Regions from separate parts of the Klenkia sp. AC732 genome, predicted to be linked through region 2. Evidence: riboswitches for the same ligand, from Rfam matches in the RefSeq annotation. Region 2 holds a riboswitch; the other holds the start of a gene.
The links. Region 2 has a riboswitch for S-adenosylmethionine ahead of AC0IVP_RS10690 (bifunctional o-acetylhomoserine/o-acetylserine sulfhydrylase). Riboswitches for the same ligand answer to the same signal wherever they lie in the genome.

Region 1: linked by a shared signal. The riboswitch ahead of AC0IVP_RS12175 (aminotransferase class V-fold PLP-dependent enzyme) and the one ahead of AC0IVP_RS10690 (bifunctional o-acetylhomoserine/o-acetylserine sulfhydrylase) in region 2 are both predicted to bind S-adenosylmethionine.

The regions. Positions count from the first base shown of each region.
Region 1 is NZ_CEEDOS010000022.1:5,750-8,934, forward strand. Features, by position in the region: partial or broken gene AC0IVP_RS12170 (DMT family transporter) at 1-136, shown strand, start outside; gene AC0IVP_RS12175 (aminotransferase class V-fold PLP-dependent enzyme) at 250-1,623, opposite strand; SAM riboswitch class IV at 1,664-1,776, opposite strand; gene AC0IVP_RS12180 (MetQ/NlpA family ABC transporter substrate-binding protein) at 1,893-2,708, opposite strand; gene AC0IVP_RS12185 (methionine ABC transporter permease) at 2,728-3,185, opposite strand, start outside.
Region 2 is NZ_CEEDOS010000018.1:59,246-62,430, forward strand. Features, by position in the region: gene AC0IVP_RS10685 (ABC transporter ATP-binding protein) at 1-1,763, shown strand, start outside; SAM riboswitch class IV at 1,807-1,924, shown strand; gene AC0IVP_RS10690 (bifunctional o-acetylhomoserine/o-acetylserine sulfhydrylase) at 1,970-3,185, shown strand, end outside.

The DNA.
Region 1 (3,185 bases), on a different contig from region 2:
GTTGCGCCACCTGAGCACCGGCACCGTCGGCCTGATCGGCCTGCTCAACCCGCTCACCGGGGTCGCGCTGGGCTGCCTGCTGGGTGGCGAGTCACTGACCGGCCGGCAGGTCGTGGGCGCGGCGCTCGTCGTCGGCGGCATCGCCCTCGGCCAGCCGGCGGTGACCCGGGCGCTGCGCCGTCGGACACGCCCGCCGGTGCGAGGGGACGCGCGGACCGGCCGCACGCCCCCTCACCCGTCGTCCCCCGGTCAGACCGCCGGGCCGCCGCACCCGGCGCCGCGGGCGACGGCGGTCAGGTCCGCGCCGGCCAGCCCGGCGACCGGGCGCGGGTCGCTCACGGGCTGCCAGCGGCCCTCGACCACGGCGTAGTCCACCGCCGGCCCGTCGGCGACGAACCGGGCGACGGCGGTCACCAGCCGGGCGACGTCGTCACCGGTGGTGCCCACCCCGACACTGGCCCGCAGCGCCCCCTCGGGGACGCCGAGCCGGGCCAGCAGCGGGTGCGCGCAGAACCGCCCGTCCCGCACGCCGATGCCGTGCTCGGCGGACAGGTACGCCGCGACCAGGCCCGGGTCGGCGCCCGCGACGGTGAAGCCGACGACGCCGGTGGGCTCCACCGAGTCCGACCAGATGCGCAGCAGCCGCACGCCGTCCACGGCGTCCAGCCCCTCGACGAGCTGCTCGCGGAGGGCCCGCTCGTGCTCCTCGAGCTCGCCGGGGGCCAGCGCGGCGAGCGCGTCGCAGGCGGCGGCGAGGGCGACGGCGCCCAGGACGTTGGGCGACCCGCCCTCGTGCCGGTGCGGGGCGGCCACCCAGCCGGCCGACTCGACCGTGACCTCGGTGACGGCTCCCCCACCGGCCAGGTGCGGGCGGCCGGTGTCCAGCCAGTCCCGCCGCCCGACCAGGGCGCCGACGCCGAAGGGTGCGTAGGCCTTGTGCCCGGAGAAGGCAACCCAGTCCGCACCGGAGTCGGCGAGGGAGAACCGGCGGTGCGGGACGGACTGGGCGCCGTCGACGACCACCCGGGCACCCGCGGCGTGCGCCAGCGCGACGACGTCTGCCAACGGCAGCGACTCCCCGGTGACGTTGGAGGCGCCGGTGACGGCGACCAGGGCGTAGGACCGGGCGGCCAGCGCCTCGCCCAGCGCCCGCAGGGTGTCGGCCACGGTGGGCCGGGTGGGCAGCACGGTGCAGGCGCCGCCGCCGGACCGCTCGCGCTGCTGCCACGGCAGCAGGTCGGCGTGGTGCTCGCAGTCCAGCACCAGCACCGCGCCACCGGCGGGCAGGCAGCCGGCGAGCAGTCCCAGGCCGTCGGTGGTGTTGCGGGTCAGCACGCAGACGTCGTCCGGGCGGGCGCCGACGAAGGCCGCGACGGTGTCCCGCGCCGACTCGTACAGGGCCGTGGAGACCTGGGAGAGGTGGCCGGCGCCGCGGTGCACGCTGGCGTAGAGCGGCAGCGCCTCGGCCACTCGGGCGGCGACCGCGGCCAGTGCCGGGGCACTCGCGGCGACGTCGAGGTTGGCGTACTGCGCGGTGCCGCCGGTGACCAGCGGCACGCGGGTGTCGGCGCCGACGGCGGGCAGCAGGGCGGGGACGGGACGGCAGGCGAGGGTCGTGGACATGCTCGGACTCCTGGTGGGTCAGGGCCCGCACGCGAGGCGGGACCGGCGCTTGCGGCTGCGCTGCGCAGCCGCCGGGTCGTCACCCGGAGCACCCCATCGCGGTGGAAGGGTTGCCGACCAGCGAGCCGGGGCTTCGCGCTGGTACTCGTGACCTGGTCCCAGCCTGGCAGACCCCCGGGCTACCCGTCAATCCCGATCGACGTGGTGGAGAACAGACGGCACGGGCCGGACAGCCCCGCGAGGAGCTGCCCGGCCCGGGGCCGTGCGGGTCAGAACGCGGGGATGACCGCGCCGTCGTACTCGTCGAGGATGAACTGGCGCACCTCGTCGGAGTGCAGCAGCTCCTCCAGGGTCTGGATCCGCTCGTCGGACTCGTCACCGGCGCGCACGACCACCAGGTTGGCGTTGGGGTTGCCCTCGGCCTCCTCCAGCGCGAGGGCGTCCTGCGCCGGGGACAGGTCGGCGTCGATGGCGTAGTTGCCGTTGATCACCGCGATGTCGACGTCGGCCAGCGAGCGGGGCACCTGGGCCGCCTCGACCTCGGAGATCTCCAGGTCCAGCGGGCTGCTCTCCACGTCCAGCGAGGTGGGGGCGGCGTCACCGGTGTCGGCCAGCACGACCAGGTCGTTGGCCTCCAGCAGCCGCAGCGCGCGGGCGGCGTTGGTGGGGTCGTTCGGGATCGCCACGGTCGCGCCCTGCTCCAGCTGCGACAGGTCGGTCAGCGACTGCGAGTAGATGCCCAGCGGCTCGACGTGCACCGGCTCCAGGGCGGTGAAGTCGTAGCCCGCGGTCGACTCCTGCTCCTCCAGGTAGGGCACGGTCTGGAAGAAGTTGGCGTCCAACGAGCCGTCGTCCAGCGCGACGTTGGGCTGCACGTAGTCGGTGAACTCGACGACGTCGAGGTCCAGCCCGGCGTCCTCGGCCAGGTTCTCCTCCACGAAGCGCAGGATCTCCGCGTGCGGGACCGGCGAGGCACCGACGCGCAGCGGCTCGTCGGCGCCGGACAGCTCGGCGTCCCCACCGCCGCAGGCAGCGAGGACCGCGGTGGTGGTGAGGGCGGACAGGGTCAGGGCGAGGCGACGCACGAGGTTCTCCATGGGGTGGTCAGCGACGCGCCAGTCGGCGCGCCCAGGTGTCGCCGCCGAACTGCAGCGCCTGGACGACGACGAGCAGCAGGGCGACGGTGAGCAGGGTGATGTCGGTGCGGAACTGCTGGTAGCCGAACCGGATGGCGAAGTCGCCCAGGCCGCCGCCGCCGATGGCGCCGGCCATGGCCGAGTAGCTGATCAGCGCGACGACGGTGACGGTGACGCCGGCGACCAGCGAGGGCAGCGCTTCGGGCAGCAGCACGGTGCGGACGACGTCCCGGCGGCGGGCGCCCATCGCCAGGGCCGCCTCGACCTTGCCGTGCGCGACCTCGCGCAGGCTGGTCTCGACCAGCCGGGCCAGGAACGGGACGGCGCCGATGGTCAGCGGGACGATCGCGGCGGTGGAGCCGATGGTGGTGCCGACCAGGCCACGGGTCAGCGGGGCGACCAGCACCAGCAGGATGATGAACGGCA
Region 2 (3,185 bases):
CGGCAGACGAGACCCAGCTCGAGCGCTCCCCCGTGTCCCTGCGACGCGTGCTGGCGCTCTTCGCCCCCCACCGGCTCCAGGTGGGCACCGTCATGGCGCTGATCGTGCTCAGCTCGCTGATCGCCCTGGCCACCCCCTTCCTGGTCCGCACCGTCATCGACGACGCGCTCCCGCACGCCGACGTCCGGCTGCTCGCCTGGGCCGTGGCCGGCATGGTCGCCGTCGCCGCGTCCACCGCACTGCTCGGCGTCGTCCAGACCTGGCTGTCCACCACCGTCGGCCAGAAGGTCATGCACGGCCTGCGGACGTCGGTCTTCACGCACCTGCAGCGCCAGTCGCTGGGCTTCTTCACCCGCACCCGCGGCGGTGAGGTGCAGTCCCGGCTGACCAACGACATCGGCTCCATGCAGTCGGTGGTCACCTCGACCGCCACCAGCCTGGCCTCCAACGCCACCACCGTCGTCGGCACCGTGGTCGCCATGGCCGCGCTGAGCTGGCGGCTGTCCCTGCTGTCCCTCGTCGTGCTGCCGCCGGCGATCTGGCTGACCCGCAAGGTCGCGCTGATGCGCCGCGAGGTCACCGGCGAGCGCCAGCGCCGGATGGCGGACATGCAGACCCAGGTCGAGGAGGGGCTGTCGATCTCCGGCGTCCAGCTCGGCAAGACCCTGGGCACCGGCCCGGCGCAGTCCCAGCGCTTCGCCCGCACGTCGGAGGAGCTGGTGGCCCTCGAGGTCCGCTCCCAGCTGGCCGGCCGCTGGCGGATGGCCTCGATGAGCATCGTGTTCGCCGGGATCCCGGCGCTGATCTACCTCGTCGCCGGCCTGCCCGCGACGTCGGGTGGCATGACGATCGGCACGCTGGTCGCCTTCACCGCCCTGCAGGGGACCCTGTTCCGCCCGCTGATGGGCCTGCTGGACGTCGGCGGTCAGCTGATCACCTCGATGGCGCTGTTCAGCCGGGTCTTCGAGTACCTGGACCTACCGGTGGACATCGACGACCCGGCCGAGCCCGTCGCCCTGCCGCACGTGCGCGGCGAGGTCCGCCTCGAGCACGTCGGGTTCTCCTACGACGGCGCCCGCGCCGCCCTCACCGACGTCGACCTGGTCGTCCCGGCCGGCAGCACGCTGGCCCTGGTCGGCGAGACCGGCTCGGGCAAGTCGACGCTGGCCTCGCTGGTGTCCCGGCTCAACGACGTCACCACCGGCCGGGTGACCATCGACGGCGTCGACGTCCGCGACCTGTCGCTGGCCGAGCTGGCCCGGGTGGTCGGCGTGGTCAGCCAGGAGACCTACCTGCTGCACACCACGATCCGGGAGAACCTGCGCTACGCGAAGCCCGACGCCACCGACGCCGACATCGAGCAGGCCGCCCGGCGCGCCCAGGTGCACCAGGTCATCGCCGCGCTGCCCGACGGCTACGACACCATGGTCGGCGCCCGCGGCCACCGGTTCTCCGGCGGGGAGAAGCAGCGGCTGGCCATCGCCCGCACACTGCTGCGCGACCCGCGGGTGCTGGTGCTCGACGAGGCCACCAGCGCGCTGGACAACGAGACCGAGCGCGCCGTGCAGGCCGCCCTCGACGAGGTCGCCCGCGGCCGGACGACGATCACCATCGCCCACCGGCTGTCCACCGTCCGGGACGCCGACACCATCGCGGTGCTCGACGCCGGGCGGGTGCTCGAGCAGGGCAGCCACGACGAACTGGTCGCCCGCGGCGGCCGGTACGCGCTGCTGGCCGGGGGCACGGCGGCCGTCCCCGCCTGACCCAGGGTGACGCGGGCCGCCGGGTCGTCCTACGATCGTCACGGCTCACGAGAGGCAGCGACAAGCACCTGGCTGGCTGCCCGGCAACCGCTACTCCGTCTGCGGTGCTCCAGGGGAAGAGCCGGTGTGGACGGCGCCCGCCGTCCGCGCAAGCGACGGAGTGCCCGTACGCCCGGGCCCTCCCGATCACCAGGAGGACGTGGCGCATGACCGACCCCAGCGGCTGGAGCTTCGAGACCCGGCAGATCCACGCCGGAGCGAGCCCCGACCCCACCACCGGCGCCCGCGCGCTGCCCATCTACGCGACGACCAGCTACCAGTTCCGCGACAGCCAGCACGCCGCGGACCTGTTCGCCCTCGCCGAGATGGGCAACATCTACACCCGCATCATGAACCCGACGCAGGACGCGCTGGAGCAGCGCGTCGCGTCGCTGGAGGGCGGTGTCGCCGCCCTCGCCGTCTCCTCCGGGCAGGCCGCGGAGACCCTGGCGATCCTCAACCTGGCCGAGGCCGGGGACCACGTCGTGGCCTCGGCGTCGCTGTACGGCGGCACGTACAACCTGCTGCACCACTCGCTGCCCAAGCTGGGCGTGACGGTGTCCTTCGTCGAGGACCCCGACGACCCGCAGGCCTGGCAGGCCCTCGTGCAGGACAACACCCGCGCCTTCTACGCCGAGACGATCGGCAACCCCAAGGGCGACGTCCTGGACATCTCCGCGGTCAGCGAGGTCGCGCACCGCAACGGCGTGCCGCTGATCGTGGACAACACGATCGCCACCCCGTACCTGATCCGGCCCATCGAGTTCGGTGCCGACGTCGTCGTCCACTCGGCGACGAAGTACCTGGGCGGGCACGGCACCGCCGTGGCCGGCGTGATCGTCGACAGCGGCAACTTCGACTGGACCGGGGGCAGGCACCCCATGTTCACCACCCCGGACCCGACGTACAACGGCGTGGTCTACGCCGACCTCGGCGCCCCGGCGTTCGCGCTCAAGGCCCGGGTGCAGCTGCTGCGCGACCTCGGCCCGGCCATCTCGCCGTTCAACGCCTTCCTGGTGGTGCAGGGCATCGAGACCCTGTCGCTGCGCCTGGACCGGCACGTGGCCAACGCCCAGCGGGTCGCGGAGTGGCTCGAGGCCCGGGACGAGGTGGAGTCCGTGCACTACGCCGGGCTGCCGTCCTCCCCCTGGCACGCGGCCGGCAAGAAGTACGCCCCCAAGGGGACCGGCGCCGTGCTGGCGTTCGAGATCGTCGGGGGCGTCGCCGCCGGCAAGGCGTTCGTCGAGGCCCTGGAGCTGCACAGCCACGTCGCCAACATCGGCGACGTGCGCAGCCTGGTCATCCACCCGGCGTCCACCACGCACTCCCAGCTGACCCCCGAGGAGCAGCTGACCGCCGGCGTCACCCCGGGCCTGGTGCGCC